DNA from 2 places in the Pseudomonas sp. KH_027 genome. Region 1 is predicted to be linked to the other one. Evidence: riboswitches for the same ligand, from Rfam matches in the RefSeq annotation. Region 1 holds a riboswitch; the other holds the start of a gene.
The links. A riboswitch is a leader RNA that binds a small molecule or an ion and turns the genes downstream of it on or off. The one in region 1 is predicted to bind cobalamin.
Positions count from the first base shown of each region.

Region 2: another riboswitch for cobalamin. It lies ahead of cobO (cob(I)yrinic acid a,c-diamide adenosyltransferase); the one in region 1 lies ahead of cobW (cobalamin biosynthesis protein CobW).

Region 1 is NZ_CM174470.1:4,760,450-4,764,404, reverse strand. It holds gene cobN (cobaltochelatase subunit CobN) at 1-1,098, opposite strand, end outside; gene cobW (cobalamin biosynthesis protein CobW) at 1,181-2,233, opposite strand; cobalamin riboswitch at 2,355-2,564, opposite strand; cobalamin riboswitch at 2,706-2,922, shown strand; gene AC3IYG_RS22295 (CbtB domain-containing protein) at 3,033-3,218, shown strand; gene AC3IYG_RS22290 (CbtA family protein) at 3,229-3,936, shown strand.
Region 2 is NZ_CM174470.1:3,424,903-3,428,857, reverse strand. It holds gene AC3IYG_RS16065 (O-methyltransferase) at 1-589, shown strand, start outside; gene AC3IYG_RS16060 (hypothetical protein) at 624-944, shown strand; cobalamin riboswitch at 1,009-1,251, shown strand; gene cobO (cob(I)yrinic acid a,c-diamide adenosyltransferase) at 1,543-2,154, shown strand; gene AC3IYG_RS16050 (cobyrinic acid a,c-diamide synthase CobB) at 2,320-3,624, shown strand; gene bluB (5,6-dimethylbenzimidazole synthase) at 3,638-3,955, shown strand, end outside.

The DNA.
Region 1 (3,955 bases):
CCAGCGGCGCGCCAGTTCGGCGACGAAGTCCATCCGTCCGGGTTCGGCCTGGTAGCAGACCACGTCGCTCTGGCTGCGCTCGCTGCGCCAGGCCAGGCCCTTGAAGCTGATCGGCCGGGTGATGATCCGCCCGTCCAGCTCGGGCAGGGCGATGTGCATGGCCAGGTCGCGGGAACCCAGGCCCTGCGGGTTGGCTTGCCAGAGCGGCAGGTTGTCCAGCGCGCAGATGGCTTGCAGCACCGGCACGTTGCGGCGGAACGGGCGCAGGTTCGGTGCCTCGGGGTTGGACTGGGCGAAGCCGGTGGTGTTGATGATCAGGCTCGCGTCGGCTTGATCAAGCAGCGCTTCGACCACGGCCAGGCAGGCACTTTCTTTCAGGCTGGCGACGGCAATCGGCAGAGGATTCAGGCCCTGTGCGCTAAGGCGCTGGCAGAATTCGTCGATAAACGCGGTATTCGCCGACTGCACATGGGTGCGGTAGAACAGCAGGCCGACCACCGGCTGCCCGGTCAGCCAATCCGCCTGCCAATGGCGCAGCCCGGCGTTGGCCTGGCGCGGGTGATAAACGCCCACGCGCGGCAGCGGCTGCGGTTCGATCCAGCGGTAGTGGCCGTCCAGCCAGGTGCTGGCCAGGTAGTGATAGAGCTGCCGGGCGTTGTCCACCCCGCCTTGGCGCAGGTACTGCCAGAGGCGTTCAGCCTGCTCGGCGCTGACATTGCCCAACGCCGTCAGCTCCGGGTCGGGGCTGTCGTCGCCCGGCACCAGAATCAACTGCGCGCCGCGTTCCGCGAGCTCGACCAGGCGTTCGATGCCGTAGCGCCAATAGCTGAGGCCGCCGTGTACGGAAATCAGAATGACCTTGGCATGCTGCAGCACTTCCTCGACGTAGAGGTCGACCGAGGCATGGTTCTGCAACTGTGCCGGGCTGGCCAGCCGCAGGCTCGGGTAGTTAGCCGGTAGATCGCGCGCCGCCTCGGCCAGCAGCGACAGGTGCGAGTCGCCGGTGCAGAGGATCACGACATCGGCGGGGGTCTGCGCCAGATGGGCGATGCCGTCGGCGGGGACGAAACCGCCGGGCTGGGTGCGCAACAGGTGCATGGCTAAGGGGACTCGGCGGCTTTGCATCCCTCGCCCGCTTGCGGGAGAGGGGGCGAAAGCAAGAGCGATAGCGTGTTTGGCTTCATGCCAACGCCGTACGCAGCTCGTTGCGGATAACCGCCTGGTCCAGCTCCTGGCCGATGATCACCAGGTGGCTGACGCGGCTTTCGTCGCTGCGCCAGGCACGGTCGAAGTGTTTGTCGAAGCGTTTGCCCACGCCTTGGATCAAGAGGCGCATCGGCTTGCCGGGAATCGCCGCGAAGCCCTTGATGCGCAGCACGCCGTGGCGCGCCACCAGGCCATTGAGGACGGTCAGCAGCAGGGCTTCCTCGACTTCCGGCAGTTCGACGGAAAAGGAGTCGAACTCGTCGTGGTCGTGCTCTTCGTGGTCTTCCAGATCGTGGTGGGTCTTACGGGCGTCGATGTGCAGCTCGGTTTCCGAATTCAGGCCCAGCAGCACCGCGATCGGCAGCTCGCCGCTGCGGGCTTCGATGATTTTCACCGCGGGTGGCAGCTCCTCGGCGACTTCGGCGCGCACCGCGGCCAGGGCTTCGGGGCTGAGCAGGTCGGCCTTGTTGAGGATCACCAGATCGGCGCTGGCCAGTTGGTCGGCGAACAGTTCGTGCAGCGGCGACTCGTGGTCCAGGTTCGGGTCTTCGCGACGCTGGGCGTCGACCTGGTCGGGGAAGGCGGCGAAGGTGCCGGCGGCCACGGCCGGGCTGTCGACCACGGTGATCACCGCGTCGACGGTGCAGGCATTGCGGATTTCCGGCCAGTTGAAGGCTTGCACCAGCGGCTTGGGCAGGGCCAGGCCGGAGGTTTCGATGAGGATCTGGTCGAGGTCGCCACGGCGTGCCACCAGCTCGCGCATGACCGGGAAGAATTCTTCCTGCACGGTGCAGCACAGGCAGCCGTTGGCCAGCTCATAGACACGGCCGACGGCTTCTTCTTCGCTGCAGCCGATGGTGCATTGCTTGAGGATTTCGCCGTCGATGCCGAGTTCGCCGAACTCGTTGACGATCACCGCGATGCGTCGCCCTTCGGCATTGTTGAGCATGTGCCGGAGCAGGGTGGTTTTGCCGGCGCCGAGAAAGCCGGTAACGATGGTGACGGGGAGTTTGGCCAAGCTTTTCATGCGTCGCAGCCCTGTTCGGATCGAAGCGAAATCGGATCGGCGGGCATGCGTGACGAGCCTGGTGCACCCGAGAGTCGGGCCCGCATCAGCAATTCGCCACCGGATCACCCCGCCCGGTTGTCGTACACAGCAGTTCGAGGCAGGTCTCCTGGCTCGCGACTTGGCCCCGCGCCCTAATCAGGGGCCCCTCTCTTCGCCTTCCCGCGTACGGCAGTGGCATTGGAAGAGATCAAGTCGCTTACAGTTGCGGGGGCAGCCATGGCATTTGTCCATGTTCCCTCTTAGCTCTGACGCGTATTCAGCGCAGAGAACCTCGAAGCGGCAAGGCTACGCAGTGCTTGGAGTCGGGTCAAATCAGCTGGTGAACGGTGTTCGCTGCGGCCCTCTCCCCCGGCCCTCTCCCATAAATGGGAGAGGATAGCCGATTGCGCCCTGTGCGCCGAAGTTGACGCTCGGCAGCGTTCCGTGATGTCCTAGAAGGGCTGTTTCAGGTGTCTTGCGCGGTCGTGCGCAAGGTGAAACGGGAAGTCGGTGCGCCCCTGCGGCTAGTCCGACGCTGCCCCCGCAACGGTAAGCGAATGATGGGATCGTACAGCCACTGTGCCGCGAGGTATGGGAAGGCGAGTCCCATGGCACTGTGAATCACAGTCGTCGCAAGCCCGGAGACCGGCCTGAATCATTACAGTTTGGCAAACCCGCGGTGGGCGGGCGCAAGCCGGAAGTCTGAATGCGCCCGCATTTCGGCTCCTCGTGCGTTCCCTTCTGCTAGGTTTTCACTTCCAGTACAGAGGGAACGATCATGTCCACAAGCACCCTGACACATTCTGCCGAGGCCAGCGCCTCGCTCTCGCAACGCCTGGTTCTGGCCATCGGTGCCGGTCTGTTGGGTGCGTTGCTGGTGTATTTCGCCGGCTTTTCGCATATCGAGGCGGTGCATAACGCTGCCCACGATACCCGTCACAGCGCCGCGTTCCCGTGCCACTGAGAGGTTTGCCATGATCAAGCGCATCGCGCAGACGGCCGGCTTCAGCGGGCTGCTGGCAGCACTTTTACTGACCCTGTTGCAGAGCTTCTGGGTCGCCCCGCTGATTCTGACCGCGGAAACCTTCGAAAACAGTGCACCGGCCACCGAACAGGTCGCCGAGCATGCGCATGCGGCCGGCGTTGCCGCTCATGAACACAGCGCCGAGGCCTGGGCGCCGGAAGATGGCTGGCAGCGTGTGCTGTCCACCACCGGTGGCAATCTGGTGGTCGCGGTCGGCTTCGCGCTGATGCTGGCGGGCTTGTACAGCCTGCGTACGCCGGGTCGCACCTGGGAAGGCCTGCTCTGGGGCCTGGGTGGTTTCGCCACGTTCAGCCTGGCGCCGTCGCTGGGCTTGCCGCCGGAATTGCCGGGCACTGCCGCCGCCGATCTGGCGCTGCGCCAGTATTGGTGGATCGGCACGGCCACGGCCACGGCTGTGGGCCTGGCGCTGATCGCGTTCGGGCGGCATTGGCCGTTGCGTATCGTCGGCCTGGCAGTGCTGCTGGTGCCGCATCTGATCGGCGCGCCGCAGCCCGAGGTGCATGCGAGCCTGGCGCCGCAAGCGCTGGAGCATCAGTTCATCTGGGCCTCGCTGATTACCAATGCACTGTTCTGGGTGGCATTGGGGTTGCTCTCGGCCTGGCTGTATCGCCGCTTCGCTGGTTCCAGCGCGGCGTGAGTCACCGCTCCGGCCCTCG
Region 2 (3,955 bases), 1.3 Mb from region 1:
ACTGCTCCAGCGCCTGCGCGAGGAAACCCAGGCCTTGCCCATGGCGCGCTGGCAAATCGCCCCGGAGCAAGGCCAGTTCATGGCGCTGCTGGTCAAGCTCACGGGTGCCCGGCGCTTGTTGGAAATCGGCACTTTCACCGGCTACAGCGCCCTCTGCATGGCCGCCGCCATGGCCGAAGACGGCCAACTGATCTGCTGCGACCTGCCCGGCGACTACAACGCCATCGCCCGCCGTTACTGGCAGCAGGCCGGCGTGGACGAGCGCATCGACCTGCGATTGGTGCCAGCGCTGGAAACCCTTGGCCTGCTGGAGCGAGAAGGGCAGAGTGAAAGCTTCGACCTGATCTTTATCGACGCCGACAAGGCCAACTACCCGGTTTACCTGGAGCATGCCCTGGTGCTGACCCGGCCTGGCGGCCTGATCCTGTTCGACAACACCCTGTGGAGCGGGCGTGTGCTGGAACAGGCGCCCGACAGCGCTGACACCCGCGCCATCCAGTCCCTCAACCGCCGGCTGAAAAGCGACCAGCGCCTGGACCTGTCACTGTTGCCGATTGGCGATGGTTTGACCCTTTGCCGTAAACGCTGAGCACCGCCAGGGCGCAAGAACGACATGCAGCCACATGCCTGAACCCATCCGCCTGCCGCCCCAAGCCGAAGCCTGTGAACTTTGCGCCCGGGTGTTGCCGCTTACCCGCCATCATCTGATTCCCAAGGCTCTGCACGGTAAAACCTATGTGCAGAAACGCTTCGCCAAGACCGAGCGCATCACCGCCACGCTTTGGGTCTGCCGCGCCTGTCACAACCATATTCACGCCACCTTCAGCGAGAAGGAACTGGCGCTGGCCTACAACAGCCGTGAAGCGTTGCTGGAGAACGCCAGCATCCGTGCGTTTGCGCACTGGCTGGGGAGCAAGCCTGCGGGCTTTATGCCCAAACGTTGAGCCTGTTGCCGCACCCAGCCAGCAATCGGCCTTGGGATTTGACGCTCCAGTGCCAAGCCTCTACCCTGCCAGCCTTGCTTCAGGTGCCCCGCTAAGGGGTGAAACAGGGAAGCCGGTGCGTTTGTCGCTGTTTATTCAATCAACAGCCTGGCCAAACCATTCCGGCGCTGCCCCCGCAACGGTAGGCGAGCCAAGAAACCGCTTTTTAACCACTGTGCCTGGCACGGGAAGGTGCGGTTTCCAGAACACCGGTTCTTCAGGTGTTCCGCTCGCAAGCCCGGAGACCGGCCTGTCGCAGTCCACGGCATCGCGGAGGGCGTTGTCTGGCGTGTGGGCCGCTGCATTGTGGCCGGCGCGTCTGTCGTTCTCCGTGTGCCTTACCCTGCCTGAGTCGTGTGGGCGTGAGTGGCGCAGATCCTGTCTTGATGAATATGCCTTTGCTGGTCCCGGTGTCGTCGATTCGTTCGGCGCTGGCGAGCATTCTCCCACCGTGCGGTGGGCGCTATTCTTTCTCGTCACCGTGCTTCTACAGTCTCTTTCGCGCTTCCAGCGGTGTTTTGGCAGCCTTCAACGTGCAGCAAGGTTCTGAGGTGAAACGATGAGCGAGTCAGCAGAAAGAGACGCCCGCCACAAGGCTCGCATGGAGCGCAAGAAGGCCCTGGTCGACGAAAAGATCGCCCAGGCCCAGGACGAATACGGCCTGTTGCTGGTGCATACCGGCAACGGCAAAGGCAAGAGCAGCTCGGCTTTCGGCATGGTGGCCCGGGCCTTGGGCCATGGGATGAAGGTCGGCGTGGTGCAGTTCATCAAAGGCGCGGCCAGCACCGGCGAAGAGCGTTTTTTCCGTCGTTTCCCCGAAGAGGTCAGCTACCACGTGATGGGCGAGGGCTACACCTGGGACACCCAGGATCGTCAGCGCGATATCGACAAGGCGGTGGCTGCCTGGGCGGTTGCCAAGCAATTGCTGAATGACCCGGAGATTGGCCTGGTGGTGCTGGATGAGCTGAATATCGCGCTCAAGCACGGCTACCTGCCACTGGATACGGTGCTGGCCGATATCGGCGGGCGCCCGCTGTTGCAGCACGTGGTCGCCACCGGTCGCGGTGCGCCGCCCGGTTTGATCGAGGCGGCGGATACCGTGACCGAAATGGGCCTGCTCAAGCATGCGTTCAAGTCCGGGGTGAAGGCGCAGAAAGGGGTGGAGTTTTGAGGTTTTTCGTCTGCGTTCAAGTAAATGAGTTAGCTGTTGTAGGAGCGGGCCATGCCCGCGAAACGGCCCATTGCGGGCATGGCCCGCTCCTACAAAGAGCTGCAGTCCGGCCCGAAGTCATACAGGGACATAGCCAATGAACTCACCCTTGCACAGGTTCCCCGTATGAATTCGGCACGCCAATGCCCGGCACTGTTGATCGCCGCCCCGGCTTCCGGCCAGGGCAAGACCACCGTCACCGCCGCCCTGGCGCGGCTGCATACGCGCCAGGGCAAGCGGGTGCGGGTGTTCAAGTGCGGGCCGGACTTTCTCGACCCGATGATCCTCGCCCGCGCCAGCGCCGCGCCGGTCTATCAGCTCGACCTGTGGATGGTCGGCGAGGTGGAAAGCCGTCGCCTGCTCTGGGAGGCCGCCGGCGAGGCCGACCTGATCCTGATCGAAGGGGTCATGGGTCTGTTCGATGGCACGCCGTCTGCCGCCGATTTGGCGCGGCATTTCGGTGTGCCGGTGCTGGCGCTGATCGACGGCTCCGGCATGGCCCAGACCTTCGGCGCCATGGCCCATGGCATGGCCACCTTCCAGGCCGATCTGCCATTCTCCGGGGTGCTCGCCAACCGCACCGGCAGCAGCCGCCATGGCGAAATTTTGCGCGATTGCCTGCCGACGCACATTCGCTGGTACGGCGCCTTGCCGCGCAGCGCTGCGATCGAACTGCCGAGCCGCCACCTGGGCCTGGTGCAGGCCGAAGAGCTGGCCGACCTGGACGCCCGCCTGGATGCCGCCGCCGATGCCTTGGCCGCGAGTGCCGACGTTGGCTTGCCAGCGCCGGTGTGCTTTGCCGCGCCGCAGGTGCATGAGTTGCGGAGCACCGAGCCGCTGTTGGCCGGTGTGCGTATCGGCGTCGCGCGCGATACCTCCTTCGCTTTCATCTACCAGGCTAACCTCGACCTGCTGAGCGAGCTGGGGGCCGAGTTGGTCCCGTTTTCGCCCTTGCAGGATGCTGCGCTGCCCGTGGTCGACAGCCTCTATCTGCCCGGTGGCTACCCCGAGTTGCACCTGCGGCAGCTGGCGGCGAACCAGCCGATGCGCGCGGCGATTCATGCCCATCACGCCGCTGGCAAACCGATCCACGCCGAGTGCGGCGGCATGCTCTATCTGCTCGAGGCATTGACCGATAAAGATGGCGAGTGCGGCGAACTGCTCGGCCTGCTGCCCGGTACGGCGCTGATGCACAAACGCCTGAAGGCGCTGGCGTTGCAGGAAGTCGAATTGCCGGAAGGGCGCCTGCGCGGCCACACCTACCACTATTCTGAATTGGCCTGCGCGCTGGAGCCGCTGGCCCGTGGCGTCTGCCCGACTTACAAGCGCACGGCCGAGGCGGTTTACCGGATCGGCCGGCTCACCGCTTCTTATATCCACCTCTACCTGCCGTCCAATCCCCGGGCGGCGGCGGCCTTGTTCTTACCATGAGCGAGTCGATCGCATGAGCCAGCACGCTTTCAGCGACGCCGAGCGCGCGGCGGTCTACCGCGCTATTGCCGAGCGTCGGGACATGCGCCACTTCAGTGGCGGTGAGGTCGCGCCCGAGCTGCTGGCACGCTTGCTGGAGGCGGCGCATCAGGCCCCGAGCGTTGGCTTGATGCAGCCCTGGCGGTTTATCCGCATCACCCGGCCAGGCTTGCGTGAGGCCATTCATGGCCTGGTGGAAGAGGAACGGGTGCGCACTGCCGAGGCCTTGCAACAGCGTTCGGATGAATTCATGCGGCTCAAGGTCGAGGGCGTGCGCGATTGCGCCGAGTTG